2 regions of the Paraburkholderia jirisanensis genome follow, and region 1 is predicted to be linked to the other one. Evidence: predicted binding sites of a transcription regulator. Region 1 holds the regulator's gene; the other holds the start of a gene.
The links. Region 1 encodes LexA, which represses DNA repair genes until DNA is damaged. Its sites were predicted from a motif close to ACTGTATNNNNATACAGT; they were not measured.
Positions count from the first base shown of each region.

Region 2: a site for LexA is predicted at 14,607-14,624, ahead of ACYVNQ_RS28580 (ATP-dependent helicase). Genes of this name have one in related genera too.

Region 1 is NZ_BAAGSQ010000012.1:117,790-133,977, reverse strand. Features, by position in the region: gene ACYVNQ_RS07270 (ABC transporter permease) at 1-552, opposite strand, end outside; gene nodI (nodulation factor ABC transporter ATP-binding protein NodI) at 608-1,522, opposite strand; gene ACYVNQ_RS07260 (universal stress protein) at 1,888-2,352, shown strand; gene ACYVNQ_RS07255 (DUF2939 domain-containing protein) at 2,407-3,048, opposite strand; gene ACYVNQ_RS07250 (hypothetical protein) at 3,365-3,778, opposite strand; gene lexA (transcriptional repressor LexA) at 3,805-4,455, opposite strand; gene ACYVNQ_RS07240 (sulfate ABC transporter substrate-binding protein) at 4,787-5,827, shown strand; gene cysT (sulfate ABC transporter permease subunit CysT) at 5,957-6,856, shown strand; gene cysW (sulfate ABC transporter permease subunit CysW) at 6,853-7,827, shown strand; gene ACYVNQ_RS07225 (sulfate/molybdate ABC transporter ATP-binding protein) at 7,840-8,901, shown strand; gene ACYVNQ_RS07220 (CysB family HTH-type transcriptional regulator) at 8,928-9,866, shown strand; gene ACYVNQ_RS07215 (asparaginase) at 10,112-11,140, shown strand; gene ACYVNQ_RS07210 (putative 2-dehydropantoate 2-reductase) at 11,550-12,560, shown strand; gene ACYVNQ_RS07205 (FAD-binding protein) at 12,816-14,138, shown strand; gene ACYVNQ_RS07200 (SDR family oxidoreductase) at 14,135-14,875, shown strand; gene ACYVNQ_RS07195 (GtrA family protein) at 14,910-15,335, shown strand; gene ACYVNQ_RS07190 (UbiA family prenyltransferase) at 15,511-16,188, shown strand, end outside.
Region 2 is NZ_BAAGSQ010000029.1:629,528-645,715, forward strand. Features, by position in the region: gene ACYVNQ_RS28515 (DSD1 family PLP-dependent enzyme) at 1-232, shown strand, start outside; gene pyk (pyruvate kinase) at 403-1,821, shown strand; gene ACYVNQ_RS28525 (DUF6600 domain-containing protein) at 2,038-4,764, opposite strand; gene ACYVNQ_RS28530 (ArsR/SmtB family transcription factor) at 4,910-5,629, opposite strand; gene ACYVNQ_RS28535 (hypothetical protein) at 5,925-6,071, shown strand; gene ACYVNQ_RS28540 (acyl-CoA thioesterase) at 6,239-6,745, shown strand; gene fumC (class II fumarate hydratase) at 6,839-8,239, opposite strand; gene ACYVNQ_RS28550 (phospholipase D-like domain-containing protein) at 8,298-9,947, opposite strand; gene panS (ketopantoate/pantoate/pantothenate transporter PanS) at 10,210-11,169, opposite strand; gene ACYVNQ_RS28560 (MATE family efflux transporter) at 11,486-12,901, opposite strand; gene ACYVNQ_RS28565 (RNA-binding S4 domain-containing protein) at 13,095-13,313, opposite strand; gene ACYVNQ_RS28570 (hypothetical protein) at 13,637-14,131, shown strand; gene ACYVNQ_RS28575 (hypothetical protein) at 14,225-14,488, shown strand; gene ACYVNQ_RS28580 (ATP-dependent helicase) at 14,659-16,188, shown strand, end outside.

The sequences.
Region 1 (16,188 bases):
TGCCGTGACGATCATCGCGAGGCTCGCGAACGCAAGTCCGGCAAGCAGGATCACCGGCAACACGACGAGCGTCGACGGAAATTGCGCGTAACCGAGCGCGCCGGCCACCAGCAGAATCGCAACACCGGACAGCACCGACTTGCTGGCCGACCAGACAATTTCCCCCAGCACGATATCGCCGAGCGTCATTGGCGTGTGCATGATCGCTTCCCATGTGCGCTGCACATGCATCCGCGAAAATCCCGAATACATCGATTCGAAGCTGGCCGACATCATCACGCTCGAAGCGACCGTGCCCGCCGCCAGAAACGCGATATACGACACGCCATCCACGCGTCCGACCATCAGGCCCAGCCCGAAGCCGAGCCCGAACAGGTAGATCATCGGGTCGGCCAGATTGCCGAACATCGATGCCAGCGCGAGCTTGCGCCACACCAGGTAGTTGCGGCGCCATACGGCGAACCAGTTCGCGGCATTCGCCGGCAGCGCGGCGAAGCGTTCGTGTGCCGGCTTCATCGGGCGATCGGGTGGGTCGTAGGAGCGTGCGTCCATGGGGAAGGTGGGTGTGTGAGTGTTTGACGGGCGCCGCGCGCGGCGCGTGCCGCCGCTATTCCTGCATGTCCCGGCCGGTCAGGCGCAGGAATACGTCTTCGAGGTTCGCGGGCCGGTGCAGATAGCGCAGATCGTTACGCTGCTTGAGCCGCGCCAGCACCGGTTGCGGGTCGTTGACATAGCAGAACAACGTCTCGCCGCTGATGTCGGTGCGCACCGCGAGCGGCGCCAGTTCGTCGCGCAGCGCGAACGGATCCGCGCCGTACGCTTCGATCACATCGCAGCCGATCTCCGCGGCAATCAGCTCCTTCGGTGCGCCCTCGGCGATCTTGCGTCCTTCTTCGATTACGCACAGCCGGTCGCACAGGCGTTCGGCTTCTTCCATGAAATGGGTGGTCAGCAGAATCGTCTTGCCGCGCGACAGCAGCGAGCGCAGGCGCTCCCAGATCAGATGACGTGCCTGCGGATCGAGGCCGGTAGTGGGTTCGTCCATTACCAGCACGTCGGGGTCGTTGACCAGCGCGCGCGCCAGCGTCAGGCGCCGCTTCATGCCACCCGACAGTTCGCTGACCCGCGCATCGGCCTTGTGCTCGAGCCGCGCGAACTCCAGCAGCGACGGCACCAGCGCGCGCGTATCGCCGGTCGACAGACCGAAATAGCGGCCGAATACCAGCAGGTTCTCGCGCACGGTGAAGTCCGGATCGAGATTGTCGAACTGCGGCACCACGCCGACGCGCGTGCGGGCATGACGCGCGCGCGCCGGTATCGGTTCGCCGCACAGACGGATCGAGCCGGCATCGGGCGCGGCAATACCGAGCAGCATGCGCAGCGTGGTGGTCTTGCCGGCGCCATTCGGGCCGAGCAGTCCGAAACATTCGCCGGGGCGCACGTCGAACGACAGATCGTCGACTACCGCCTTGCCGCCGTAGTGCTTTTTGACACGATGAAATTCGATGGCGGCTTCGGTCATAAATCGGCGATGGCTCGATAAGGATGCAAGGAAGCTTGGGCGCGGCGCGCTGTGTGAGCTGCCACACGGTCCGCATGCTCACTGTGTGGCCGCGCAGACAGCCCCGCGCGTCGCGTTGCGGGTGCCGTCCGGCGAACGTGCGCAAGCGCGCTGAGACCCGTGAAGGGCAGCCTATTCTAGGCTATCGGCGCACCGTGCCGGCGAGCGCAACCATGCGTCCGCGGCCCGCGGCAGGGTCATCCCGCAGTGCGGCAGCGCCGCTCAGGCGTGCTGCGGACAGTTAGCGTTTTCCACGCCTTGCAAGCGCAATTGCGGCGCACCATGATTGTTTCGAGACCGCGATCCACGCGGGAGGGAGATCCACGATGGCGAGCTACAACAAGATTCTGCTGTGCTACGACGGCTCGCGCGAAGGGCGCAAGGCACTGCGCTGCGGCGCGGATCTGGCGCTCGATCTGAAAGCCGAAACGCATTTGCTGTCGGTGGTCGACATGCGCTCGAGCATCGCGCAAAGCGCCGGGCTGTTGACCGACGTCGCGTGCGGGAGCTTCGAAAAAACCGCGCGCGAGATCCTGCAGGAAGGCGTCGACTGGCTGACCGAGCGCGGCGTCAGTGCCCAGGGGCACTTCGCGTTCGGTCATCCGATCGACGAGATCGCGGCGCTGGCCGAAGAGTTGAAGGTGGATCTGGTGGTGGTCGGCCATCGCTGCCGCACGGGCTTGTCGCGCTGGTGGATGGGGGCGGGCAACACGCCGCTGCTCGATCGCGTGTCGTGCAGCATTCTGGTGGCCTGCTCGGCGCCGGGCGAGCAGGCGGCGGCGGCTGCGTAAGCGGGGTCGGCCGGAGCTATCTGGCCGCCGGCGTGCATTTGCCGGGAACGGGCGTCAGTCGGCCAGATCGACCGCCGCGAGCTTCCACGAGAACAAACCTTCGCGACGCAAAATTGCCGCATAGCGCGTGTCGCCGACGCCGTGCCGGTAGGTGACGACGAACTCGTTGATGCCGCGATAGCCGGCCGTGGTTTGCGGCGGCTGCGGTGGCGTGTCAGGCGCATTCGCCGGGGCTTGCGCATTGGGTTGCGCGGGTGACGGTGCGGGTGACGACGTGCCTGCGCCGGCGTTATCCACGTTGGAATTCGCATCGGGCGGTGCGGGCGGCCGTTCTCCCGGTTCACCGCGTGGCGGCATGCCGTTGAGCAGTGCCGCGACGCCATCTGGCGTTGCATACGCATCGACCAGCGGTCCGATCACCGCGACGCCGATCATCGCGCCGATCGCGGCGAGCGGATTGCCGTGCCCCGAACCTTCGAGCCGACGCTGGAGCAGCCCGACCAGTTGCTGCTTGAGGCTGTCGCGCAGCGCGGGAAAATCGACGTATTGATTGACTGTTTGCGCATCGCGCGCATCGGCGGCGCGCTTGAGCCGTTCGAGCGCGATGTACGGCGACGCATAAGCGAACGCCAGCGCGGCGACGATCGCCAGAATAACCAGCGCGATCGCCATCGACCGTGTGAAACGGCCTTGCATCGAATATTTTGAGTGAACGCGGACGGTACGAACCTTCATCGTGCGGGACATGGATTGAACGTGGGAATCAACTAGACTCCGCGCGCGCAAAAACGATCCCGCACTATGCCGACCGGATGAAGAATCCACGCGGGCCGTGGCGCGGACGGCGCGATGTAGCGCACTCGCCGCGCTGCGGGTGCGGCGGCCAGTCTACGCCGCGCGCGGCGGCGACTGCGCGGGTTACCACCGCGACCGACCGCCGTGACCTACCGCCGTGACCTACCGCAGCAGCCACCTCAAGCAGCCACCTCAAGCAGCTCTCGCGCCCGCCAACTCAAACGGCGCCGCCTTGCAGCGCCGCGCTTTCCTCGGCGATGCAACGATCGATCATCCGGCACACTGCGTCGACGGTGCCGACCATGATGAGCCGCGACGGCCCGTGATAAACCCGCACCGGCGCGCGTTGCGCCGGCTGCGCATTGATCGACGACTTCAGCGACACGCGCGCAAAGGCCGGCAGCGACGACGGCAGCGCAGCGGCGCCCGGCGCACCGACGCCCGGCGCAGTGGCGCCCGGCGTACCGACGCCCACCGCATCAGACGGCAGCTGATCGCTCACCTCACTATCGAACAACGAACCCGTGCGCGCCGCATGTAGCGCCTCAAGCGGCATACACGGTACGAGGCTGCGCAAATGACGCAGACGGCCGAACTGGCGAAAGGGCAGCAAACGGGCAAGGCGTTCCATGGATCTCTCCGGGGGAGGTTCGGATATCAGAATTCGGTAGGCCGGATCAGGCCCACGGCGATGCCTTCGAGCGCAAATTCCGCGCTGCCGGCCTCGACGAAAATGTTGTCGTAATCGGGGTTCTCGGCGATCAGTTCGACGCCGTTCGGGCGGCGCTTCAGGCGCTTGACGGTGACGTCGTCGCCCAGCCGCGCGATGATGATCTGGCCGTCTTTCGCTTCGCTGCGCTTTTGCACGGCGAGCAGGTCGCCGTCGAGAATGCCGGCGTCGCGCATCGACAGCCCGCGCACCTTCAGCAGGTAGTCCGGCTTGCTGGAGAACAGCGCCGGGTCGCATGCATAGGTTTGCGCGATGTGCTCCTGCGCGAGGATCGGGCTACCTGCCGCGACACGGCCCACCAGCGGCAGCGACAACTGCATCAGCCCCGCGTGCGGCAGCGTGAACTGATGCGGCGCGTCGTCCTGACCGGCCAACAGACGGATGCCGCGCGACGCGCCTGCTGCGAGTTCGATCACGCCTTTACGGGCCAGCGCGCGCAGATGCTCTTCCGCCGAATTGGCCGAGCTGAAGCCCAGTTCGGCAGCGATCTCGGCGCGCGTGGGCGGAAAGCCGCTGCGCTCGATGGCGCGGCGGATCAGATCGAAAACCTGCTGCTGACGTGCGGTGAGTTTGGTCATGGCGCCACTGTATGGATGAACAGGTGGCTGTATTTTTATACAGTATCGGCGGCAATTCAAGCGTTACTTGAAGTTCGTCCGTTTGGGTGCCGCTGCAACGGCGAAAACCGCTGCTAAGACAGCGCCTTACATGCGTCAACGCCGCGCCTGGCCGTCATTACCACTTTTGAGTATTAAAAAATGAAGAAACATTATTTTTAATGATGAAGGGCCCCGGATAGACTGGCCTCCATCGATGACTGGCGCGGCGAACAGGCAAGAGCAAAGCGAAAAGCACAAGCCCAAAAGTAGCAAGCCGCGCCTGCAAACTTGTTGCGGGTGGAGAAGAGAAATGGTCAAGCACACTACGGGGATCGCAGCAAACATGAAGAAATTCTTCGCGGGATTGGCGTTCGGCGGCGCGCTTGCGCTCAGTTTGGGCACGGCGGCGCACGCTGCGGATACGACCCTTCTGAACGTGTCGTACGATCCGACGCGTGAGCTGTACCAGGACATCAACGCGGCATTCGGCAAGCAATGGAAGGCGAAGACCGGCGAGTCGATCACCTTCAAGCAGTCGCACGGCGGCTCGGGCGCGCAGGCGCGTTCGGTGCTGGACGGCCTGCAGGCGGACGTGGTGACGCTGGCACTTGCCTACGACATCGACGCGCTCGCGAACAAGGGCCTCGTCGATCCGGGCTGGCAGAAGCGCCTGCCGGACAACGCGTCGCCATACACGTCGACCATCGTATTTCTGGTACGCAAGGGCAACCCGAAGCACATCAAGGATTGGGACGATCTGACCAAACCAGGCGTGTCGATCGTCACGCCGAATCCGAAGACCTCGGGCGGTGCGCGCTGGAACTACCTGGCCGCATGGGCGTACGCACTGCATCAACCGGGCGGCAACGAGCAGAAGGCCAAGGAATTCGTCGCGAAGCTTTACAAGAACGCCGGCGTGCTCGATTCGGGCGCACGTGGCGCGACCACCAGCTTCGTGCAGCGCGATATCGGCGACGTGCTGATCGCGTGGGAAAACGAGGCGTTCCTGTCGCTGAAGGAGTTTGGCCCGGAGAAATTCGAGATCGTCGTGCCGTCGGTCAGCATTCTGGCTGAGCCGCCGGTCGCGGTGGTCGACAAGGTGGTCGACAAACACGGCACGCGCAAGCTGGCCGAAGCGTATCTGAACTTCCTGTATAGCGAGGAGGGCCAGGAGATCGCAGCGAAGAACTTCTACCGTCCGCGTTCGGACAAGGTGCCGGCCGCGCTGACGTCGAAGTTTCCGAAGCTGAAGCTCTACACCGTCGACGATACGTTCGGCGGCTGGACCAAGGCGCAGAAAACCCACTTTGCCGACGGCGGCGTATTCGATTCGATTTACCAGCCGCAATAACCAGCGCGGCTGATTGCACCGCAAAGCGCGCCTCGCGAGGCGCGCTTTGCGGTTTGTTCGCGTAATGAAGGCACCTGAAGAAGGCACCTGCAGCACCTTGCGCACAACCTGAGTAAAAGAGCCTAGAGCATGACGACGTTGACCTTCCGCAAACCGAGCGCGCTGCCCGGCTTCGGCATCACGCTCGGTATCACGGTCGCTTATCTGAGCCTCGTGGTGCTGATTCCGCTGGCGGCCACCTTCCTGAAAACGGCGACGCTCGACTGGAGCCAGTTCGTGCGCGCGGTCGCTTCGCCGCGCGTGATCGCGTCGTACCGGCTGACCTTTTTCGCAGCGCTCGGCGGCGCGCTGCTCAATGCGGTGTTCGGCTTTCTGGTGGCGTGGGTGCTGACGCGCTACACGTTTCCGTTCAAGCGCGTGGTCGACGCGGTGGTCGACTTGCCGTTCGCGTTGCCCACCGCGGTGGCCGGTATCTCGCTCGCCGCGGTCTATGCGGGCAACGGCTGGATCGGGCAGTTTCTCGAGCCGCTCGGCATCAAGGTGGCGTTCACGCCGCTTGGCGTGCTGGTCGCGCTGACCTTTATCGGTCTGCCGTTCGTGGTGCGCACGGTGCAGCCGGTGCTCGAAGAGTTCGAGCGCGAACAGGAGGAAGCCGCCGCATGCCTCGGTGCATCGCGCTGGCTGACGTTTCGGCGCGTGATTCTGCCGGCCGTGTTTCCGGCCTTGTTGACAGGCTTCGCACTGGCGTTCGCGCGTGCGCTCGGCGAATACGGCTCGGTGATCTTCATCGCCGGCAACGTGCCGATGAAGTCTGAAATCACGTCGCTGCTGATCATCACGAAGCTCGAGCAGTATGACTATGCAGGCGCTACCGCGCTGGCCGTCGTGATGCTGGTCGTGTCGTTCCTGATGCTGCTGCTGATCAACACGCTGCAATGGTATCTGCAGCGGCGCACGAGCCGCAGCGCGGCGCCGCCGGCGCCTGCCGTAGCAACGCTGAACACGGCCCGGCCGGGAGGCGCGCAATGACCGACCATTCCGCCACGCTGCAAAACGCGCCGCGCTCAGCCGCCAACGCTACGCGCCACGACGGCCCGGTCACCGAACCGCGCGCGGTGCGCTGGATCCTGACCGGCATCGCGCTGGTGTTTCTCGCGCTGTTCCTCGTGGTGCCGCTCGCCGCGGTGTTCTACCAGGCGTTTGCGAAGGGCATCGCGTTCTACTTCGAGTCGCTCGCCGACCCGGACGCACTGTCCGCGATCAAACTGACCTTGATAACCGCGGCCATCGCGGTGCCGCTGAACCTGGTGTTCGGCCTCGTCGCATCGTGGTGTATCGCGAAGTTCGAATTCCGCGGCAAGGCGCTGCTGACCACGCTGATCGATCTGCCGTTCTCGGTGTCGCCGGTGATCTCCGGTCTGATCTACGTGCTGATGTTCGGCGCGCAGGGCTGGTTCGGCCCGTGGCTGCAGGCGCACGACGTGCAGATCGTATTCGCGGTGCCCGGCATCGTGCTCGCGACGATCTTCGTCACCTTCCCGTTCGTCGCGCGCGAACTGATTCCGTTGATGCAGGCGCAAGGCACCGACGAGGAAGAAGCCGCGCACGTGCTCGGCGCGTCGGGCTGGCAGATCTTCCGTCGCGTGACGCTGCCGAACGTGAAATGGGGCCTGCTGTACGGCGTGATCCTGTGCAATGCGCGCGCGATGGGCGAATTCGGCGCGGTGTCGGTGGTGTCGGGTCATATTCGCGGGCAGACCAACACGATGCCGCTGCACGTCGAAATTCTCTACAACGAATACAACTTCTCGGCGGCCTTCGCGGTGGCGTCGTTGCTGGCGCTGCTCGCGCTGGTGACGCTCGGCCTGAAGCAGCTGGCCGAGCGCCATATGTCGGCGCAAGGGCGCGATGGAGCCGCGACCGCGGTGCCCGCATACGCCGGTCCCGCAGCGGTCGCCGCCGCTGGTGCGCACGCGCCGGCCGACGGCCAGCCTCAATAAGGAGTGTCACAGATGAGCATCACCGTTCGCAATCTGCACAAGCGCTTCGGCGACTTCACTGCGCTCGACAACGTGTCGCTCGACTTTCCGGCCGGCGAACTGGTTGCGTTGCTCGGGCCGTCCGGCTGCGGCAAGACCACGCTGCTGCGGGTGATCGCCGGCCTCGAATTTGCCGATGCCGGCCAGGTCGTGCTGCAAGGCCAGGACGTCGCGGAAGTCGGCGCGCGCGAGCGCGAGGTTGGCTTCGTGTTCCAGCATTACGCGTTGTTCCGTCATATGACCGTGTTCGAGAACGTCGCCTTCGGCCTGCGCGTGAAGCCGCGCCGCGAACGCCCGTCCGAAGCGGTGATCCGCGACAAGGTGCATGAGCTGCTGAAGCTGGTGCAACTCGACTGGCTCGCGCAGCGCTATCCGTCGGAGCTGTCGGGCGGCCAGCGGCAACGCATTGCGCTGGCGCGCGCGCTCGCCGTCGAACCCAAGGTGCTGCTGCTCGACGAACCGTTCGGCGCGCTCGACGCGAAAGTGCGCAAGGAGCTGCGCAGCTGGCTGCGGCGTCTGCATGACGATCTGCATATCTCGACGTTGTTTGTCACGCATGACCAGGAAGAAGCGCTCGAAGTGGCGGACCGCATCGTCGTGATGAACCGCGGCCACGTCGAACAGGTCGGCAGCCCGCAGGATGTGTACGACCATCCGCAGACATCGTTCGTCTACGAATTTCTCGGCGCCGCCAACCGGTTGCACGGTAGTGTTGCGCGCAACGGTTTCGTTGCTGAAGGTGCGGCACAGCCGATCGCGATCGAAGCGGCTTTCGAAGGACCGGCGTTCGCCTACGTGCGACCGCACGATCTGGTGCTGTATCCGCAGGCGGCCGGCGGCCATACCGACGGCATCAAGGTCGGCGTGCGGCGCGTCGTCACGCTGGGCGGCTCGGTGCGTGTCGAACTCGAGGGGCAGGGCGGTCATCTGCTCGAAGCGGAACTCGATCGCGAAACCTGGCGCGAACTGCGCCTCGCGGTCGGCGACGGCGCGACGGCGGTGCCGCGCGCGTTGCGGGTATTCCCCGCGCAATAGCGCGGTATAAACAGCGGGAGACAAATATGAATTTCCAGCAGCTGCGCTTCGTGCGCGAGGCCGTGCGCCAGAACATGAACCTGACCGAAGTGGCGAACGTGCTGTACACGTCGCAATCGGGGGTGTCCAAGCAGATCAAGGATCTTGAGGACGAACTCGGCGTCGACATCTTTATCCGCCGCGGCAAGCGTTTGACGGGGCTGACCGAGCCGGGCAAGGCGGTGCATCAGCTGATCGAGCGGATGCTGCTCGACGCCGAGAACCTGCGCCGCGTCGCACGCCAGTACGCGGACCAGGACAACGGGCACCTGGTCGTCGCGACCACCCACACGCAGGCGCGCTATGCGTTGCCGAAGGTGATCCGCCAGTTCACGGAAGTGTTTCCGAAAGTGCATCTCGCGCTGCGCCAGGGCAATCCGCAGCAGATCGCGCAGATGATCATCAACGGTGAAGCGGATATCGGCATTTCGACTGAAGCGCTCGACCGCTATCCGGATATCGTGACGTTCCCATGCTATTCGTGGCATCACGTGGTGGTGGTGCCGAAGGATCATCCGCTGGTCGGCCGCGAGAACGTGACGCTCGAAGAGATTGCCGAGTATCCGATCGTCACGTATGAGCAGGAATTCACCGGCCGCTCGCACGTGGACCAGGCGTTCGCGAAGGTCGGCGCGATGCCGGACGTGGTGCTGACCGCGATCGATGCGGACGTGATCAAGACCTATGTCGAGCTCGGCATGGGCGTGGGCGTGGTCGCGGCGATGGCGTTCGATCCGAAGCGCGATACCGAACTGGTGGCGCTCGATACGCAGCATCTGTTCGAAGAGAGCACCACGCGCGTTGGGCTGCGCAAGGGCGCGTTTCTGCGCGCGTACGCGTACAAGCTGATCGAGATGTTCGCGCCGCAGCTGAAGGAAGCCGATATCGCGGCGCAGTTGCGCGAGCCTGTTGCGCGAGATGCGTGACGCGTGATTGATGCGTAGCAGGCGTGTGGGGTGGCCTCGTGGACTGAGTCGCGGCGCCGGCCCGTTCCGCTGACGCGGCGATCCGGCAACCCGGCAACCCGGCAACCCGGCAACCCGGCAACCCGGCAACCCGGCGACACCGCGACACCGCGACACCGCGACACCGCGACACCGCGACACCGCGACACCGCGACATGGCGCGCCCGCTGCCTGCCGGCCGCGGCGCATCGCTTACAATCGCCGCCATGAATACCACTTCTTCCTCTTCGCCCACGCTGCCGCGCATCGCGGTGCTTGCCACCGGCGGCACGATCGCCGGTTCGGCAGCCGATGCGGCCAGCACGGCCGGCTATCAGGCCGGCGTAGTCGGCGTCGACCGGCTGCTCGCCGCGGTGCCCGCACTGTCGGGAGTCGCGCAGATCCACGCCGAGCAGGTTGCGAGCATCGACAGCAAGGATATGTCGCTCGCGCTGTGGACCACGCTCGCGCAACGCGTCGACACACTGCTGGCAAGCGACGATATCGACGGCATCGTCATCACGCATGGCACCGATACGCTGGAAGAAACGGCGTACCTGCTGCATCTGACCGTGAAAAGCACAAAACCGGTGGTGCTGACCGCGGCGATGCGGCCCGCGACCGCGTTGTCGGCCGACGGACCGCTGAACCTGCTCAACGCGGTAACGGTCGCGGCGAGCCGCGCGGCGCATGCGCAAGGTGTGCTGGTTGCGTTCAATAACCGCATCCATAGCGCGCGCGACGTCGTGAAGACCAGCACCTTCGCCGTCGATGCGTTCCAGTCGCCGGAAGTGGGGGCGCTTGGCTGGGTGCAGGACGGGCGGGTCGAATTTCAGCGCCGCGTGGTGCGGCCGCATACGCTTGCTACCGGTTTCGCGATCGGGCCGGCGTCGCCAGCAGCGTGGCCGGCGGTCGAGATCGTCATGAGCTATGCGGGCGCGACGCGCGTGCTGGTCGATGCGCTGCTGCAATCGCGTGTGCGCGGCATCGTGGTGGCCGGCACCGGCAACGGCTCGATCCACGCGTCCTTGCAGCAGGGGCTGGCCGATGCGGTGGCGCAAGGAATCGCGGTGGTGCGCGCGTCGCGGGTCGGCTCAGGACATGTGATGCACAACGGCGCGGCCGCCGACGATGCGCTCGGCTTCGTCAGCGCGAACGGCTTGAACGCTTATAAGGCGCGCGTGCTGCTGATGCTGGCACTGGCGGCAGGGAGCACGGAGCGCGGCGCGTTGCAGCAGATTTTCGATACGTTCTGAGCGGCTCAGGGCGGCTCAGGGCGGCTCAGGGCGGCTCAGGGCGGCTCAAGGCGGCTCAAGGCGGCTCAAGGCGGCTCAAGGGGGCTCAAGGGGGCTCAAGGGGGCCCAGGGCGGCACAGGGCGGCACAGGGCGGCACAGGGCGGCACAGGGCGGCACAGGGCGGCCACAAGACGCCAGGACGGCCCAACGCAGCTTCAAACCAGGTCTCCGCGGCCAGACGCAGCCGGTCGACGCGCACCGCCGCGTCGCCGCCCACCGGCCGCAGCCGTCGGATATCCTCATCAACTCTCCCCGGCCGGCACCTGCAGGCCTGCCTTCCAGCCTGCTCGCCCGATCCGCTGGAATTTTTCGCCATCCCGATTGTTCTTTTCGATGTAGCACAGGTTTGTTCTGATCGATGAGGGCTTTATGACGATGCAATTTCCACGGATCGGCATGATCGGCAGTGGCGCGATCGGCGGCTATTTCGGTTATCACCTCGCGCGCGCGGGTTATGACGTGCATTTCCTGCTGCGCAGCGAATACGACGTGATCGCGCGCGACGGTTTGACGCTCGAGGGCAAGTCGTTTCCACACGCACTGCCGGTGGCCGTCAACGTGTACCGCAGCATCGACGAGATGCCGCCGTGCGACTGGCTGTTCCTCGCTGCGAAAGCGACCAGCAACGCGGCGCTCGCACCGCTCGTCACGCGCGCCGCGGCGCCGGGTGCAACGGTGGTGTGTCTGCAGAACGGGCTGGGCGTCGAGGACATGTTGCGGCAGATGTTGCCTGCGTCCGTGCATCTGCTGGGTGGGTTGTGCTGGCTCGGCGTGCAGCGCGATGCACCCGGTGTGGTCAGGCATGTTGCATTGAACGAGGTCCACTTTGGCTACCATTCAGGCCCGCATGACGCTGCGCGCTCGCCGCAGCACATCGTCGACGAAGCGGTGGCGATGTTCGCGGCGTCCGGCGTGAGTGCGAAAGCGCTGCCGGATCTGACCGAAGGGCGCTGGCGCAAGCTGATCTGGAACGTGCCGTACAACGGCCTGTCCGCGTTGCTGAAAGTCGGCACGCGCTTGCTCACCGGCAATCCGGACAGCCGCTCGCTGCTGCTTGCGTTGATGAACGAGGTGATGCAAGGTGCGGCCGCGTGCGGCTACCGGTTACCCGACGGCTTGCCGCAGCAGATGATCGAGCTGACCGCATCGGTCGACGATTATCTGCCGAGCATGTATCACGATGCGGTGCTGCAACGGCCGATGGAGCTCGACGTGATGTACGCACGGCCGCTCGCCGCGGCAGGCGCGGCGGGATGCGCGCTGCCGCGCGTCGATGCGTTGTATCGTGCGCTGTGCGTGCTCGACACGTTAAGAGACGCTGTGGGCGAGCAACGCGCAGGTCGGGCGGCGCTGGCCGACGCTGCGGGCGCGCTTCAATAGCTTGCGCAGCGGTGCGTGGGGTGGCCCGAGCGGCCAACCCACGCAGTCAACCCACGCAGTCAGCCCAGGCAAAAGGCCGGAGCAGCCAGCCCCGCACAGCCAGCCCACGTAAGGCCCCCACGCCCGCGCAGCCGCGCGCGCCGCTGCCACTGCGTGCGCCCGCCGCCATTCTTCTGCGCCTCTCTGTGAGGCAACCCACGGTCGCCGGAAAAACGCGCCGCTACACTCGCGCTCATCCTGACGAGGCGGGGTCCAATGAGCGCGTCCAAGCTACAGTCGTGGGGCCACTATCCCCACGCGCCCCAATCTGGCCATCCACTGGCGTGGCGCGACGCGATCGACGCGGAGCTGCGGCGCACGAGCGTGCGCTTCGGCACGACGCTCGCGTTCGGCAATGGCCGCAGTTACGGCGACAGCTGTCTCGCGGCCACCGACCACGTATTGCACATGCGCGGCGTCAGCCGCTTCATCAGCGCGGACTGGGCCACCGGTGTGGTTCGCGCCGAGGCAGGCGTCACGCTCGGCGAAGTGCTCGGCGCCGCAGTGCCGCGCGGCTGGATGCTGCCGGTCACGCCCGGCACGCAGTTCGTCACATTGGGCGGCGCAGTCGCGAACGACGTGCATGGCAAAAACCACCACGTGCGCGGCACGTTCGGCCGCCATCTGCGGCGTTTTTCACTGCTGCGCTCGGACCGCGCGCCCGCCGAATGCGCACCCGGCGAACACGACGACCTGTTTCGCGCGACCATCGGCGGCCTCGGCCTGACCGGCGTGATCGAATGGGTCGAAATCCAGCTGATGCCGGTGCGCTCGAGCCGCATTGCGACCACCTCGATCCGCTTCGATAACCTCGACGGCTTTTTCACGCTGTCCGACGAACTGGATTCACAGCACGAATACGGCGTTGCATGGGTCGATTGCCTCGCGCGCGGCGCATCGCTCGGACGCGGCATCTACATGTGCGGCGATCATGCGCAAGACGGCGAGCTGGCGCTGCCCGCGCCGCGCGTGCGCAGCATGCCGTTCGCGCTACCGTTGTCGCTGATCAACCGCTATACGCTCAAGCCGTTCAACGCGTTGTACTACCACCGCCAGCGGCATCGCACTGCACACGCCACGGTCGATCTGAACGGTTTCCTCTACCCGCTCGACAGCATCCTGCACTGGAACCGCATCTACGGCCGGCAGGGCTTTCAGCAGCACCAGTGCGTGCTGCCCGAAACCAGCGCGCGCGACGCGCTGCACGCGATTCTCGCGGCGATCTCGCACAGCGGCTCGGGCTCGTTTCTCGCGGTGCTCAAGCGCTGCGGCGCGCTTGTTTCGCCGGGCCTGCTGTCGTTTCCGATGCCCGGCGTGTCGCTCGCGCTGGACTTCCCGCAGCACGCACGCCGCAACGATGCACTGTTCGCCACGCTCGACGCGATCGTCAGCGAGGCGGGCGGCCGGCAGTACCCCGCCAAGGATGCCCACATGAGCGGCGCATGTTTTCGCGCCGCGTATCCGGCATGGCAACAGCTCGAACGGCACCGCGACCCGGCCTTGATGTCGCGCTTCTGGAAACGGACCACTCAATCATGAAAAACGTACTGATCGTCGGCGGCTCGTCCGCCATTGCGGCCGCCTGCGCGCGGCGCTGGGCCGCACAGGGGGCCAACCTGTTCCTGACCGGCCGCCACCCGTTGCGGGTCGAAGCGGTGGCGCAGGATTTGCGCGTGCGCGGCGCGGGCCTGGTCGCCACACACGTGCTCGACATGAACGACCACCAGCAGCATCAGACGATGCTCGACGCCTGCCTCGCGAGCCTCGGGACCATCGACATCGTCCTGATCGCACACGGCTCGCTGCCCGATCAGTCGCAATGCGAGCGCGACGTCGGCGCCGCGCTGCATGAACTGTCGACCAACGCACTATCGACGATCGCATTGCTGACGCTGCTCGCCGGCCAGTTCGAGCGCCAGCGCAGCGGTTCGATTGCCGTGATCGCGTCGGTGGCGGGCGACCGCGGCCGTCCTTCGAACTACGTGTACGGCGCCGCGAAGGCGGCCGTCGTGACGTTCTGCGAAGGGCTGCGCGCGCGCCTGTTCAAATCGGGCGTGCGCGTACTGACCATCAAGCCCGGCTTTGTCGCGACGCCGATGACCGCCGGCCTTGCGTTGCCGGGGCTGCTGGTCGCGTCGCCGGAGCGGGTTGCGTCGGACATCGTGCGCGCGATCGAACGCGGCAGGGATGCGCTGTACACGCCGTGGTTCTGGAGCGGCATCATGCTGGTGATCCGTTCGCTGCCGGGCTTCGTGTTCAAGCGGGTGTCGCTATGAGCTCGCGGCGCCGCGCGTGGGAGGCCGCGCACCCATGAACAGCCCGACTCTCGCCGCGCCGCTGCCGCGCGCGCGCCTTGTCGTTGCATACGCAACGTTTGCAGCGCTGTCGATCGTCGCCAACCTCGCGAGCCAGAAGCTCGCGTACTGGCTCTATCACGGCTGGCTTGCGATACCGCTGTCGGTCTGCGTCGGCACGGGTGTCGGGCTGATCGTCAAATACCTGCTCGACAAGGCGTGGATCTTTCGTTATCCGCATCGTAGTGTGGCGCACGGCATCCAGACCTTCACGCTATACGTGGTAATGGGGCTCGGCACCACGGCGCTGTTCTGGGCCGTCGAATTCGGCGCCGATCTGTTGTTCCATACCGAGCCTGCGCGCCTTGCCGGCGGCGCGCTGGGCCTCACGCTCGGCTACTTCGCGAAGTATCACCTCGACAAGCGTTTCGTGTTCGCTTGAATCGTCGTGCGGTTGCGCACAGAGCCGAACTTTCTGCGTCGATAGCATGCACCTGGTCACGACGCGTTCCGTATGACGAACGCTGTCCGACCTGACCGATCTGCTCAATCGATTCGCGCGGCGCTGTACGGCACGCGCGACGCATCGAAAAAAACGTAAGCCTACGAGGTACGACATGGCGAACACAGCGGTTCCGTTGTGCGTCGATCTGGACGGCACGCTCACGCGCACGGACTTTCTGCTCGAAGGGTTTCTCGTGCTGATCAAGCACAACCCATGGGCGATTTTTCTGTGCATCGCATGGCTGCTGCAAGGCAAGGCTTATCTGAAAGAGCAGATTGCGCGGCGCGTGACGATCGATGTCGGCGTGCTGCCGTATAACAGCCAACTGGTCGACTATCTGCGCGACGAGCATTCGGCGGGGCGGCCGCTGTATCTGTGCACCGCTTCGAACCATCGCTTTGCCAGCCAGGTGGCCGAGCACTTCGGCCTGTTCAAGGGCGTGCTGGCGAGTTCGGCCGAGCGCAATCTGCTTGGTCGCAACAAGGCCGACGTGCTGGTCGCCGCATTCGGTCATCAAGGTTTCGATTACTGCGGCGATGCGCTGGCCGACGTGCCGGTGTGGCGGCGCGCGCGCCGGGCGATCGTGGTCGGCGACCGGCATATCGAGGCTGCGGCGCGCAAGGTCAATGCGGCGATCATCCTGTTCGAGCGCAAGCGGCGCACCGTGCCGCTGCTGCTGAAGGGCATGCGCGTGCATCAGTGGGTCAAGAACGTGCTGATCTTCGTGCCGGTGCTGACCGCGCACCGCTATACCGATCCGCAGGCGCTGCTCACCGCGTGTATCGCGTTC
Region 2 (16,188 bases), on a different contig from region 1:
TAACGCGCCCGCGCTGCAGGGGTGGGACTACGCGGTCGCCAACGACGAGCACGGCATTCTGAGGCGCGCGCCGCAGCATTCGTCACCTGAAGCGCCCGCCTGGGGCAGTCAGCTGCGGCTGATTCCGGGGCACGTCGACCCCACCGTCAACCTTCACGATGCTTACGTGTGTCATCGCGGGGGCCGGGTCGAAGCGGTCTGGCCGATCGAGGCACGCGGCATGGCGTGGTGAGCCAGCGCGATTCGATACTTTAAGTCTGTTCTCCTACGACTTAACTTTGCGTTCCGCTCTTGCCGGTCTGACTCTAAGCTTCTCCCTCGCGCCCGACGGCGGCGGCCAGCCTGACATGGCACCGCCGCATCAAGGAGATTTCCGTCTGCGTACGTGTTTGAGGATAAAAGATGAAGCGGCAACGCAACGCCAAGATTGTGGCAACCCTCGGCCCCGCCAGTTCCGACAAGGCGATTATCCGGAAGCTGTTCGACGCGGGCGTCGACGTATTCCGGTTCAACTTCAGCCACGGCACCCAGGACGATCACCTGCGGCGGTTGAAGGCGATCCGCGAAGTCGAAGCGGAATGCGGCCGGCCGATCGCGGTACTGCTGGACCTGCAAGGGCCGAAGATTCGTCTCGGCACGTTCAATGGCGGCTTTGCGATGCTGTCCGTGAACGAGCATTTCCGCCTCGACCTCGATCCGACGCCGGGCAATAGCAGCCGTGCGCCGCTGTTGCACCCGGAAGTGTTCAGCGCTTTGCAGATCGGCTCGGAACTGCTGCTCGACGACGGCAAGATTCGCCTGCGGGTGATCCGCAAGGAGCGCGATTTTGCGGACACGCAGGTGCTCGTCGGTGGCCGCATCTCGGACCGCAAGGGCGTCAATGTGCCGGACGTGATGCTGCCGATCTCGGTGCTGACGGCGAAGGACCGCGAAGATCTCGCGTTCGGTCTCGAGCATGGTGTCGACTGGGTCGCGCTGTCGTTCGTGCAGCGGCCGGAGGATATCGACGAGGCGCGCCGTCTGATCGGTTCGAAGGCGTGGGTGATGGCCAAGCTGGAAAAGCCGCTGGCGATCGATCATCTGGCCGGCATCGTCGAGCGTTGCGACGGCCTGATGGTCGCGCGCGGCGATCTTGGCGTCGAACTGCCGGCTGAGAAGATTCCCGAGATTCAGCGGCGCATCATTCGGGCTTGCCGCGAAGCGGGCAAACCGGTCATCGTCGCCACGCAGATGCTCGAATCGATGGTCGCGTCGCCGGTGCCCACGCGCGCGGAAACCTCCGATGTGGCCGGCGCGATTTACGCCGGCGCGGACGCGGTGATGCTGTCGGCGGAATCGGCGAGCGGCCAGTTCCCGGTTGAAGCGGTGTCGGTGATGAACCGGATCATCGAGCAGGTCGAGCTCGATCCGGAATATCGCCGCGGTATCGATGCGTCGCACGCGGCGGTGGAATCGGGTCCTGCCGATGCGATCTGCAGCGCGCTGCGTCAGGTGGTTCGGGTGATCGACCCTGCGGTGACGGTGACTTATACGTCGTCGGGTTTCACCAGCCTCAGGGCCGCGCGGGAACGCGTGCCGACTGCGATCATCGCGATGTCGCCGTCGCTGCAGGTGTGCCGGCAACTGGCGCTGGCGTGGGGCGTGCACGCGCTGCCGTTCAAAAATGCTCATGACGTGCAGGAGATGATCAAGCTGGCGCAGCACGCCGCTACCGAGGAAGGCTTTGCGGTAGCAGGGGATTCGATCGTGATCGCCGCCGGGCTGCCGTTCGGCGAATCGGGGACGACCAATTTGCTGCACATTGCGCGCTGCGGCGAATGATGGGTATCTGAACAACGGTGCTCGTCGCGGACGAGGCGGCGCAGCGGGAACTGCGATGTCTCATCCCGGGTGCTGTTGCGGGGCGCGTTCACGAATCGATACCGCGACGCGACTGCGCGCAATGAAATCAGGCCCGCCGCAGCTAGCGCTGCGAGCGGGCCTGTTTGTATCGTGTGGTCGTCGTGCGGTACTTGCCGTGACGGGCAAGTATCGTCCCTAGCTGCGGCGGTGCTCGTCGTGACCGCCGCCGTTCCCTCGCTGCTCCTGATGTTGCGGTTGCTGCGACTGCTGCTGCGGACGAGGCTGCTGCTGCACCTGCGGCCGCGGCTGCGGCGCCGGCTGCGGATGGAACTCAGGACGCGGCTGCTGCACTTGCTGTGGCCGCGGCTCCGGCGCTTGCTGCGGGTGAAACTCGGGGCGCGGCTGCTGTGCTTGCTGCGGGTGAAACTCGGGGCGCGGCTGCTGTGCCTGCTGCGGGTGAAATTCAGGCCGCGGCTGCTGCGGCTGTTGCACTTGCTGCGACGGCTCGGGCCGTGGCTGCTGCGGTTGTTGAACCTGTCGCGGTGGCTCGGACCGCGGCTGTTGTGGCTGTTGCACCTGTTGTGGCTGTTGAACCTGCTGCGGATGAAACTCCGGCCTTGGCTGCTGCGCCTGCTGCGGCACAGCTTGTCCTTGCGGCGCGCGCGGCTCGTTTTGCTGCGTCGGCATCGGCTGATGTACGCGCGGCACCGCATGTTGCTCGTCCTGCGGATTGAAGCCCGGGCGCTGCTGCCCGGTGGCCGCAGGGTTGCCGCCGCCCGGCGCACGTTGTGCGTATGGCTGCTCCGGTTGGCCTTGTCGCTGCTGAGCCATCGGCGTATGCGGCTGGGTCCAGACCGGCTGTCCACCAGACGGCGCGCCCGGCCGTGTGCCGTTTTGCCCGCCATTTTGCGCACCGGGCGGCAGCGCGCCGCCGGGCGCACCGTAGCCAGGATGGTTGCCGCCCGCAAACTGCGGCGGGCGTGGCACGCCATTACCAGACTGTTGTGGCCGTTCCGGCGAGCCCGCCTGCGCTCTTCCTTCACCGGGTCGCCCTTGTCCCGCGCTACCGGCCGACTGCGGCGCATTCAGCGCATTCGGCGCGCCACGCGGCGTCCCCGCGGGCGCCATGCCGGGCACCTGCTGCGGACCCATCGTCGCGCTACGCACCGGCCCAGCCGCAGCCCCCGGCCCACGCGCCTGCACCAACCGTACGTTCTGCGCCGGCACTCCAGCCGAGCCGATCCGCTGGCCGCCGAAATGCGCCGGCACGGCCGTATGCACCACCGGATTACCCGCTCCCGGCACGCGCCCGCCGCCTTGCGCGAAATGCTGCGCGAGCTGATCGTGCCATGCGGCCGGCACATCGGGCCGGCGCGTCGCGACCACTGGTCGCGCGATCGCCGCTGCCGGCGGCCGGTACGCGGCTTCACGCACGCCGGGCCGGAAGCTTTGCCGCACCGGCGCAATACCCGGCGCGCCTGCATTGAAGCGCGCGTTGTGCCACTGCTGCGGATTGATCTTCTGCGCGAAGCGATTGACCGGCTGTCCATGCACGAACGCGGTGGCCGGTACGCAGGTCACCGCATGCGGCGCGCGGTAGTTCACGTACGTGTTGTGGATGTTGGTGACGGAGTTGTGCCCATAGACCGGACGGTTCACGCGCTCGTAATAGCGCGGGCTCCAGCCGTGCGCCCAGTGCGGATGCCAAGGCTCGCCCGGGCCGAGCGCGAACCACGCGAGGCCCGCGGTCGCGACGCCGCCGACCGCAAGGCTCACGCCCCAGTCGACCCCGCCACTGGCGCCACCGCCGTCGTCGACGAACGCGACCAGCGCCGGCGCATACACCGGCGGCGCGCTGGCGACGTCCGCGCCCGGCACCCACGCCCACGCGTTGCCGATATAGGCCCAGCGTCCATAGTGATACGGCGCGAAGCCCCACGGCGCATCGTCGACCCAGGTCCAGCCCCACGGCGCCTGCCAGATCCAGTGGCCGTCGCGATACGGCGCCCAGTCGGCCGGCATCTGGTTGGGCGTCCACACCGCGCCGTATTGCGGGTCTTCGCGCCACGCGCCGTTCGCGTCGAGATCCTGATAGCCGGGCATGTCGCGCGATACATAGCGCGCCGACACCGAGCGGTCTTCGGCGGCGTCGCGGCTCGCGGCCCATTGGTCGAGACTGTCGGGCGCGGGCGCGCCGTTGCTGGCGACCTGCTGCAGGTTGGTGCCGGCGAAGCGGATCTGCTGGCCCGCTGCGACGGGTATCTGATTGCCGTCGCCATACACGGTCGCGCTGCCGCTGCGCACCGTCACGGTGGTCGAACTGCCGTCCGGCGCGACGTCGACGCGATAGTCGCCGGGGCCGCCGATACCGAGCGCGAGATTCGGCGTGTCGATTTCATACGCGGTACCGGATGGCAATTCGCGCACGCGGGTCGACAGCGTGCCTTGCGCGACCTTCAGCTGGGTGCTGTCGTCGTCGAGATTGAGCACGTCGACGCTGGTGGTCGCACCGAGCCTGACTGCTGTCGAGCCGATATGCAGTTCGGAGCGCGCGCCCTTGTCGTTCCACAGCTGGTCGCCGGTGGTCAACGGGCGGTTGACCTGCGCGTATGACCAGTCGTCGGCACCGGCCGGTTGCGTGGTGACGGTGCCCGCCGTGTAGTTCAGACGCGCCACGCGTCCCGGCGGATCGGCGTCCTGCGCGGTGGTGGAAGAACCGGGCGGCAGTGCGGGGGCTGCGTCTGCGACGTCGGGTGGCGGAGGCGCTTCTTGCTGTGCATAGGCCGGATACGTGGCAAACGCGGCGAGCGCAGCGATCGCGACCGTGCTGACTGCGGCGGCGAGCGATCCGGCGGGAGCGCCGGCACGTGCGACTTTGAAACCGGGCGATGAACGGCGCGTAGTAAGGGTTCGTGATCTCATTGATGACTCCGTCGGGTGCCCACGCAATATCGGCACCGTGTGGAAATCACTGTACCCGCGCCGCCTGTTTCAAGGCCCGCTCATTTGTAAGCCATCCCCGCCGCGCTGTAACAAGACGTGTCGCGCGTTGCGAATTCGCTTCGCATTACGTGCGCTGCATCAGGAAATCGTCGAAATACTGCTGCCCGGCGGGCGTCACGCGCAGGATGCGCGGCCGCGTCGTCCGTTCGACCCAGCCGTGCGAGGTCCACGAATCGAGCAGCGCGGCGCCGAGCGCGCCACCCAGATGCGGGCGCCGCTCGCTCCAGTCGGGGCAGGTGCACGCAAAGCGGCGCCGGTGCGCACGCTGGCCGGCCACATCGATGCCCCAGCCGGCGAGGCGCTCGGTGCCGGCGGAGGTGGCCTCGAGGGTGCTGCCGGTACGCGTCAGCAGGCGGTCGCCGACCAGCCGCTCGTAGACGCGCACCGCCAGTTCGCCGGCCATATGGTCGTAGCAGGTGCGCGCATAGCGCATCTCGACCGGCACGGTACGCGCCGCGCGCGGCGTAGGCCGCTGCGGCGCGGTGGCCTGCGCGACGTTGGCGAGCGCCTCGATCGACGCGGCGATATCCGCCGACGCGATGCGGAAATAGCGATGCCGGCCGCGCACTTCGAGCGCGAGCAGACCGCCTTCGGTCAGCCTCGCGAGGTGCGCGCTGGCGGCCGACGGCGACAGGCCCGCGATCAGCGTCAATTCGCCGGCCGGGCGCGCGCTGCCGTCCATCAGCGCCCACAGCATCGCCGCGCGGCCCGGGTCGGCGAGCAGCGCGCCGAGCCGGCTCAGGCCCGGGAAATGGCCGGTTTCGTCGGTAAGCGGGGAGGTCATCTGGGGCTCCTTTGGGCGGCATGGATGCCGCAGTAGGCGGCAACCGGGGTGCCAGCTGGAGTGACAACTGCAATGAAAGCTGTAGTGACACTCGAGCGCGGACAGATGCACTGTAACGCGAGCATCGCATTCGACGTTTCAGTCCGGCGTGAAGCGTCGAATGCGCGATGAGGGGCGATCAGGCAGCCCCGCGCGATGCGTCCGCTTCCCCTGCCGCGATTGCAGCGCATCCGGAGCAACGGTGGGCTGCCAGGCTAGAATCGGACTCTGATCTCCCGAACGAGAAGTGCAGTCGATGAAGCTCATTCTTGCCGCCCTCGCGGTTTTTGCCGTGCTGTCATGCGCCGCTTGCGCGCAAGGCGGCGCGAGTTCGCCGGGCGCCGGCTCGGGCAGCATCACGATGTACGGCACGATCGACGAAGGCGTGTCCGTGCGCAAATAGCGCAGGGTTTGTTCCGCCAGCCCTGCTTGTGCGCCTCGGCGTGAGCGCGCTGCCGCAACGCATGGGTTGCGCGATGAGCAGCCCACCATCCGACGTCCCCCGCCCGCCGCGCCGCCACGCTCGTATAATCGCCTCCTTTCAATCATTCGCAGATCGCCGGAGTCAACATGAGCCACGCACCCACCGCACCGCTGGAGCGTTCGGAAACGACCTTCCGCTTCCTCGCCGAGCCAACCTCGGTCAATTTTGGCGGCAAGGTGCACGGCGGCGCGCTGATGAAGTGGATCGACGAAACCGCCTACGCATGTTCCGCGGTCTGGTCCGGCCGCTACTGCGTGACGGTGAGCGTCGGCAACATCCGCTTTCGCCGGCCGATTCTGGTCGGTAACCTGGTCGAGCTGCGCGCGCGCGTGGTGGCGACCGGCCGCACCAGCATGCATATCCACGTGTCGGTGTTTGCGGGCGACCCGAAGGGCGGCGAACTGCTGCAAACCACCGATTGCCTCGTCGTGATGGTGGCCGTCAACGAGAATGGCCATCCGGTGCAGGTGCCGTCGTTCGAGCCGGTCACCGACGAGCAGCAGCGTCTGGCCAAATACGCGATGGATGTGAAGGCGGCACTCGACGCGATCGTCGAGCTGAAGCCGGAAGAAGTGGCGCAAGGGAAGGTCTGAGCGCGCCGGCAGCAGGCTAAAAAAAGCGCGTCCGAACCGTTCAGGTCCGGGCGCGCTTTTTTTCAGCGATCCAGCATCCGTCTTGCGACTTGACTAGCCCTTCGCGTTGCCGACCATCTCGTGCGGCCGCACCCACTCGTCGAACTGCGCTTCGGTCAGATAGCCGAGCGACAGCGCCGATGCCTTCAGCGTCGTGCCTTCCTTGTGCGCCTTCTTCGCGATCTTCGCGGCCTTGTCGTAGCCGATGTGCGGATTGAGCGCGGTGACCAGCATCAGCGATTCGTTGAGCAGCGTATCGATACGCTCGCGGTTCGGCTCGATGCCGACCGCGCAGTTGTCGTTGAAGCTGTGCGCGCCGTCGGCCAGCAGACGGATCGATTGCAGCACGTTGTGCGCGATCATCGGGCGGAACACGTTCAGTTCGAAGTTGCCGCTCGCGCCGCCGAAGTTGACCGCTGCGTCGTTGCCGAACACCTGGCAGCACAGCATCGTCATCGCTTCGGATTGTGTCGGGTTCACCTTGCCCGGCATGATCGAGCTGCCCGGCTCGTTTTCCGGAATCGACAGTTCGCCCAGACCGCAGCGCGGGCCGCTCGACAGCCAGCGGATATCGTTGGCGATCTTCATCAGGCTCGCGGCGACCGTCTTCAGCGCGCCATGCGCGAAAACCAGCGCATCGGCTGCGGCCATCACCTCGAACTTGTTCGGCGCGGTTTCGAACGGCAGGCCGGTCAGCTTGCCGATCGCTTCGGCCACCTGCACGGCAAACTTCGGGTGCGCGTTCAGGCCGGTGCCGACCGCCGTGCCGCCGAGCGCCAGCTGATACAGATGCGGCAGCGTCGCTTCGAGATGGCGCACGCCCTGTTCGAGCTGCGCGACGTAACCGGAGAATTCCTGGCCGAGCGTGAGCGGCGTCGCATCCTGCAGGTGCGTGCGGCCGATCTTCACGATGTCGTTGAACGCCTTCGCCTTGCTGTCGAGCGTGTCGCGCAGCGTCTTCAGCGCCGGCACCAGATGCTTTTCGATGCCGACTGCCGCCGCCACGTGCATCGCGGTCGGGAACACGTCGTTGGACGACTGGCCGCGGTTCACATCGTCGTTCGGGTGCACGAGGCGCGCTTCGCCGCGTTCGCCGCCGAGCAACTCGCTCGCACGGTTGGCGATCACCTCGTTCAGGTTCATGTTGGTCTGCGTGCCCGAGCCGGTTTGCCAGACCGCGAGCGGAAACTCTTCCGGATGTTTGCCTTCGATGATTTCGTCGGCGGCGTGCAGGATCGCCTTCGCCTTGTTCGCGTCGAGCACGCCGAGGCCCTGGTTCACTTCGGCGGCGGCGCGCTTGATCACCGCCAGTGCGTTGATCAGTTCGGGCGACTGCTTCTCCGTCGAGATCTTGAAGTTCTGCAGCGAGCGCTGGGTCTGCGCGCCCCACAGACGAGCGTTCGGCACGGCGATCTCGCCGAACGTGTCGCGTTCCATCCGTACATCTTCGGTCATGGTGTTCACTCCGCTTTGGCTGAATTGGGTGAATGAAGACGGCGCGGCGGACGCACCGTCAAAGCTGATCGTCGACTGGCAGAAGCAAGAATAAACCTGTCAGCGCGTTCCGGTAGAAACCGGCGTTCGGGTCAACGGTGTAGGTCGTGACGACGTCGTTTTCGACGTCGGTCCACATCAGGTTCGACTGCACATTGGCCGGCCCGCGGCTCAGCTTCGGGCCGGGCGGCGCGAGCGTCACGTGGTAGCTCGCGCCGGGCCCGGTGACGCGGTCGAAAATCTGCGCGACCTGATCCGCCAGTTGCGGGCTGTGGATCACCAGCGCGAGTTCGGTGTTCAGATGCGCGGAGCGCGGATCGAGATTCATCGAGCCGATCACCAGCGTCTTGCGGTCGAAGACCAGTGTCTTGGCGTGCAGGCTCGAGCGCGAGCGTGAGCCGAACACACCGGCCCGGCCGCTGTTGCCGTCGCCTTGCACCGGTTTGAATTCGTACAGATCGACGCCCGCGCGCAACAGCGGCTCGCGGTACGGGCTGTAGCCGGCCTGCACGGCGACCGCGTCGGTGGCGGCGAGCGAGTTGGTCAGCACCTTCACCTTCACGCCGCGTGCCGTGAGCGCGCCGAGCGTTTTCACGCCGGCGTCATGCGGCACGAAGTACGGCGACACGATCAGCAGCTCCTGCTGCGCGTGTTGCGCGAGTTCGGTGATACGCGCGAGCGGTGGGCTCTGATACTGGTCTTGCGGCAGCCGCACCTTGTCCGGCGTGTCCGCGCTGAATTCGGCGTTGGCCCACACCAGCCCGAGTTCGCCCTGCGCGATCTGCGACGCGAGCGGGGTCGCGTTCAGCGGCTTTGCGTTGTACGGGTCGGCGTTGGTGCGCCAGTGCTGACGCAGCGCGTCGCGCGTCTGGTCGAGTTGCTGCGGATCGAACTTCTGCTTGTTCAGCGCGCGCAGCGGATACGCGCTGCTGTCGTTCCAGTACTGGTCGAAGCTCGCCGAAATATCGCCGGTGACCGGACCGGCCGCGAGCACGTCGATATCGCGGAACTGCAGTGTCTCGCTGGCGCTGAAGTATTCGTCGCCGAGATTGCGGCCGCCGACGATCGCGATCTGGTTGTCCGCGATCATCGCCTTGTTGTGCATGCGGCGCGTGAACGCGCCGATCTTCGTGAGGAAATTCTGGGTGCGCTCGTAGGTGCTGCGCTGTGCGCTGCCGAACGGGTTGAACACGCGGATCTCGATGTTGTCGTGCGTGTTCAGCGCCGCCATGATGTCGTCGAGATCCTTGAAATTCAGATCGTCGACCAGCATCCGCACGCGCACGCCGTGATCCGCCGCGTACAGCGCTGCGCCGAGCAGCAGCTTGCCGGTGGTGTCCTCGTTCGCGATGTAGTACTGCATGTCGAGCGTCTTCGTCGCGGCGCGCGCCAGCGCGATGCGCATCTGCAGGGCTTCGGTGCCGCTTTGCAGCACGCGAAAGCCGGACTGGTCCGGATGCGCGCGTTCGGGCGCGGCGAGGGCGGTGGCGAGCGGCGTCGCGGCGGTTTGCGGCAGCGCGTGCGTGACCGGGCGCTCGAACGCATCGGCCGGCGGCCGGGTCGCGCAACCCGTGACGGCGATTGCCGCGGCGGTGACCGCGACGAGCAGCGCGAAGCGCGTCAGCACACTGCGTGTGGCGCGCGGCGCGTGAAACAGGGCGGCAGTCAGAACAGCAAATGCGGCGTGCCACGTTCGATGCTGCGAGGTGTGGCGGGGATGACTGTCGTACGGCGGCACGCTGGTCCCTCCGGATGGTCGTCGCACTAACGCCAGGATGCCGGGCGTTATATTGGGATGGCCATTCTACGGGGATTTGGGGGAGCGGGCTTGTAAGACTGACGGCGTGCAGGGGCTAGTGGCGGGCGCTACCGCGCGGCGTGTCTGGCTGGTTGCCGCGCCGGTCGATCCGGGAACTTGCGGCCGGCTGGCTTCAGCCGCGCTTCGCGCCGAGTGCCGCGGCGCGGTCTTCGTGCGTGGCAGTGCGCGGCGGCCGACCCGCCCAAAAGCCCGCAAGCAGCGACCCCGACAGGTTGTGCCACACCGAGAACAACGCGCCGGGCAGCGCGGCGACCGGCGCGAAGTAAAGCTTGCCGAGCGTCGCCGCAAGACCGGAGTTCTGCATGCCGACTTCGATCGCGAGCGTCCTGCACACGGTCTCGTCGAAGCCGAGCAGACGGCCGCCCCAATAGCCGCCGAGCAGCCCGATGCCGTTATGCAGCACCACACCGAGCCCGACCACGAGCCCCACCGACGCAATGCTTTTCTGCGTGCCGCCCACCACCGCGGCGATGATCAGCAGGATCGACACCATCGACACGAGCGGCAGCACCGGTTCGATGCGCCGCACCCATTTGCCGCACAGGTGATTGATCGCGAGCCCGACGACGATCGGCAGCGCGACGATCTGCAGGATGCTCAGCAGCATGCCGCGCACGTCGACGGCGATCGACGCGTCGACGTACAGCCGCGTGAGCAGCGGCGTGGCGAACACGCCGACCAATGTCGATAGCGCACTGATCGTGACCGACAGCGCGACGTCGCCGCGCGCCAGATAGATCATCACGTTCGACGCGGTGCCGCTCGCGACGCTGCCGACCAGCACCATGCCGGCGGTCAGCTCGGGCGGCATGCGCAGCGCTTTCGCGATCAGCCAGGCGGCGAGCGGCATCACGAGATAGTGCAGCACGATGCCGGCGACCACCGGCGCGGGACGCGTGAAGACGCGCTGAAAATCGCCGATCGAAAGCGTGACGCCCATCGACAGCATGATCAGCGTCAACAGCGCGGTGACGTGCGGCGCGATGCCGGTGACCGCGGCGGGCGACAGATACGCGCCGAGCGAAACCAGCACGGCCCAAAGCGGAAAGAGGCGGGTGACGCGGGCGAGCATGGAGGACGTTCCTGTTGGTCTGGAGGGTGTCGATCGTGGGATCGTGGGATCGCGCGATGCGCCGGGCAGCACGGCAGCGTGCGTGGTGCGGGCCGTGGCGGCGCGTGCCATAGCGTGACGCGCACGCGCGCGGCGCGGCGGCCGGGCGTGCATTTTAACCGCGGCGCGGAGCGGGTGGTTTGCGGTGGGTCGATCAGGCGACTGCGACGGGCGAGAAACCGGGCGAGCAACAGGCATGCAACCGGTAAGCAACCGGCAAGCAACCGGGCAAGTACCGCGCGCACGCCCCGATTGCCGCTGCAGCCGCGGCTTGCGTTTATGGCTTGCCGCTGTGGCTCGCCGCGCGCGCCTGCGCCGCGATACTGCGCGAACTGATGCGGTGAAAGCGCAGCGTCATCAGCAGCGCGACGCTTGCAAGGCCCGCTGCCAGCCCCCACCACAGCCCGCGTGCGCCGAGCCCGGCATGGAATGCCAGCACGTAGCCCGTCGGAAAGCCGATCACCCAATAGCCGAAGGTCGCGGCCAGCATCGGTACGCGCGTGTCCTTGAGTCCGCGCAGGCACCCCGAGCAGACCGTCTGCATGCCGTCGACGATCTGGAACAGCGCGGCAACCAGCAGCAGCGAACTGGCGAGCCGGACCGTGGTCGCGTTGGCTGGATCGTCCAGATGCAGATAAAGCCCGACGATCCACTGCGGCACGGTAACCATCATCAGCCCGGACAGCGACATGAACGCTATGCCGAGCCCGAGCGCGACGAAGCCCGCATGTCGTGCCGCGAGCGGCGCGCCGGCGCCCGACCAGAAGCCGACCCGCACGTTGGCCGCCTGGCCGATCGCGAGCGGCACCATGAACGTCACCGACGCAATATTCAGCGCGATCTGATGCGCGGCGAGCTGCGCTTCGCCCAGCAGACCGACCATCAGGCCGGTGGCGAGGAACAGCAGCGATTCGACGCCATAGGTGATTGCGACCGGCCAGCCGATGCCGAACAGCTCGCCCATCAGCGGCACGTTCGGTCGCGTGGCCGCAACGAAGTGCCGGTAACGCGGACGCAGATGCAGCAGCATCATCAGGACGAGCGCACTCAGCCACACCGTCACGGTGGTGGCCGCGGCGGAGCCGAGAAAGCCGAGCCGCGGCAGACCGTACGCGCCGTGAATCATCCCGTAGTTCAGAAAGCCGTTGATCACCACGCTGCCGACCGATACCCACAGCAGCCGCTTTGCCGCGCCGATCGCCGGCAGGAACGAGCGCATCAGCCCCACGCCGATCAGGCTGGCCGGCGCGCCCCAGCGCAGCACCGCGCAGTATTCGCCGATGTGCTGCGCGAGCACGGTGGGCTCGCCGAACGCGATCAGGATCGGCGCGGCGAACGACAGCAGCGCGAAGGCCGGCACGGCCAGCAACAGCGACAGCAGAAAACCGGTCCAGTAAATGTGCGGCACGCGGCCTTCGTCCTGCGCGCCGCGCGCGTGCGACACGCTGACGCTCACCGACGTCAGCACGCCCTGCAGCAGCGTGACCACCACGAAGAACAGGTTCGCGCCGAGGCCGCCGGCGGCCAGCGCGTCGGGGCCGAGCGAGCCGAGCAGCACGGTGTCGGTGACGCTCATCGCCATCTGCGACAGCTGCGCGATGGCGAGCGGCGCGGCGAGGCGCGCGGTGTCGGCGGCGTGGCGCGACAGCGTCGGGTGGCCGGCGAGCGGACGGGATAGACCGGTTTGGGACATGGGCGCAGCGCGGCACGCGCAAGTGCGTGCCGTGCGTAATCTTTTTGTCAAAACGAACAGCTTATTGCGTTGCGCGACAGCTGTCGATCAGCCGGCACGATTTTGGTGCGGGGCTGCGCGGGCGCGCTGCAGCGATGATGGCGTCCGGGCTGGCCCGGGCCGGTGCGCACTGCGCGGGGCAGCCGGCTGCGCGTTACGCGTGGTGAACGGCGATGCGCGTGTCGCCGAGCAGGATCACCTGGCCACCGCGAATCTTGCACGTCTTGCGCAGTTCAACGTTGCCGTCGACCGTCACGGCGCCGGACGCGACCAGCGCTTTTGCAGAGCCTCCGCTGTCCGCGAGACCGGTGATTTTCAGCAGGTTGTGCAGTTCGACGAATTCGCCGGTCAGCGTGAAATCGAGATTGGGCATGACGGTTGCGACCTTGGCGTAGAGGAATCGAAAAGGACTCGCATCATAAGCCAAAGCGTAAGCCATCTTGACCCGCTTATGCCGCCTGGTGTGCTGCGTGCCTGCTGCGTGGATCGCGGGCGATCAGCTGGCGAGGTTATTCAATTGTCAGAAAATGAAACCGCAAGTAACAGCGGGTCATTTCGGTGAACTTCACTCGGAAGGGCGGGGTCATTGGAATAACCTGCTGCGCTTTTGCATTGGGTAGACAAAGGCAGGGCGGTAACGCGCCAGTTGGCGCGGCTTTGCACGCCCGTGCCGACGAACTTTCAGAGAGGATTGCCATGAGCCAGCTTCGTACGCTTTTGATCGGTACTTCGTTTGCTGCATTGGCCACTACGGCGGCTGTTGCGCAGACTTCTGCGCCGGTGATGCCTGCGCCGCCGATCGGCCAGATGCAACCACCTTCGGCGACGGCGCCCGCGCAGAACGGCCAGATGGCGCCCGCCGTGCCGACGCCCGCACCGGGCGCCGGCCATATCGCGCCGCCCAGCGCGCCTGCCGCGCGAGGCGTGCAGATGCCCGCGCCGACGCCTGCGCAGCAAACGCTCGCCGCGCCGACTTCACCCGATCCGTTGGTACAGAAACGTAATGCCGACGCACAGGCCAACGCCGAATACCGCAGCGCAAAGCAGACATCGAAGGCGCAATACAAGGAACAGGTGAACAACGCAAAGGTGAACCGCCAGGCGGACAAGCAGGCCGCACGGAACCAGTTGAACGCCGATACGCAGGCGGGCCAGGGCCCGCATGTGCCGGACGACGAAACGAAGCACTGATGGAGCGCGGGCTGGCCTGACATGAGCCCGTTCGACAGGACAGGCGATGGTGGCCCGCATCCGGCGACGAATCATTCACGAAGGGAGGACACGATGAAAAAATCGATCAATCTGCTGCTGGCGGCCTTGATTGCGGGTAGCGCCGGCACCGCCGCGTTCGCGCAGACAACGCACGATCCGGCCACCGATCCGGCCACGCATGCGGACAAGAAGGCCGCCAAGGAACAGGCGAAGGCTGACAAGAAGGGGGCGGTCGCGCAGGCGAAGGCCGATAAGGAAAAGACTGAAGCGCAGTCGGACGCGGACAAGGCCGCCGCCGATGCGCGCGTGAAGGATGCGAAGAAGCAGTCTGATTGATGAGGCTGAGGGATCGGGGCGATTGGCGTGACTAAGCGACCGCGCAACTGCGGTCGTTTCGCTGTGGCCGCGAACTGCCATCCAGGGCTGCCGAAAAAAGGGGCGCTTGTCGCCGCACATTGTATGGATATACAGTATGCGTCGCCTCCACTCTCGCCGATCCGTCCGCCGTGCTTTCCGCCGCCGCTTCTTCTCCGCCTGATGCCGCCGCCTGGCTCGCCAGGCTCAACGACGCACAGCGCGAAGCGGTCGAACACGGCACCGCAGACCTCGCACAGCCCGCCGGCGCCCTGCTGGTGATCGCGGGCGCCGGCTCCGGCAAGACCAATACGCTCGCGCACCGCGTCGCGAATCTGGTCGTGAAGGGCGCCGACCCGCACCGCATCCTGCTGCTCACGTTCTCCCGTCGCGCCGCGCTGGAAATGACGCGACGCGTCACCCGCATCGCCGGCGAGGCGCTCGGTGCGCGCGCCTCGCTCGCGCAGGGCCTCGTCTGGTCGGGCACGTTCCACAGCGTGGGTGCACGGCTGTTACGCGAATATGCGGATCTGATCGGCCTGACGCCGTCGTTCACGATCAACGATCGCGAAGACTCGGCGGACCTGATGAACCTCGTGCGCCATGAGCTCGGCTTTTCGGCCAAGGAGCGGCGCTTTCCGTCGAAGTCGACATGCTTTGCGATTTACTCGCGCGTCGTGAACACGGGCTCGACACTCGCCGACGCGCTGCACAGCAGCTTCCCATGGTGCCGCGAATGGGAGGCCGACTTGCGCGTGCTGTTCGCCGCGTACGTCGAGGCGAAACAAAAGCAAGGCGTACTCGACTACGACGATCTGCTGCTGTACTGGTCGCATATGGCGGCCGAACCGTCGATTGCCGCCGAACTGTCGGAGCGCTTCGATCACGTGCTGGTCGATGAATACCAGGATACCAACCGTCTGCAGGCGTCGATCCTGCTCGCACTGAAACCGGACGGCCGCGGCTTGACCGTGGTCGGCGACGATGCGCAGTCGATCTACTCGTTTCGCGGCGCAACGGTGCGCAACATCCTCGATTTCCCCGCGCAGTTCGATCCGCCGGCGCGGCAGGTCGCGCTGGAGCGCAACTACCGTTCGACGCAGCCGATTCTCGCCGCGTCGAATGCGGTGATCGGCCTCGCCAGCGAGCGTTATACGAAGAATCTGTGGACCGACAAGGCGTCCGCGCAGTTGCCGCGGCTCGTGACGGTCGCCGACGATGCCACGCAGGCCCGCTACGTGGTCGAACAGGTGCTGGCGGCGCGCGAAGCCGGCGTCAGGCTGAAGGCGCAGGCGGTGCTGTTTCGCGCCGCGCACCATAGCGCCGCGCTCGAGATCGAGCTGACCCGGCGCAACATCCCGTTCGTCAAGTTCGGCGGGCTCAAATTCCTCGATTCGATTCACGTGAAGGACGTGCTCGCGGTGCTGCGCTGGGCCGAAAATCCGCGCGACCGGGTCGCGGGTTTTCGCGTCGTGCAGCTGATGCCGGGCGTCGGGCCGGCGACTGCGGCGCGTGTGCTCGATGTGGTGGGCGAGCGGGCGGGGTTGCAGGTGGAGGCGGCACATATCAACGGCACCGCGCACGCCTTAGCCAGTTTCGCACCGCCCGCGCGCACGCTGGAAGACTGGCAGCCGTTCGTCGCGTTGATGTCGACGCTGTGCGGCGACGCGTCGTCGTGGCCG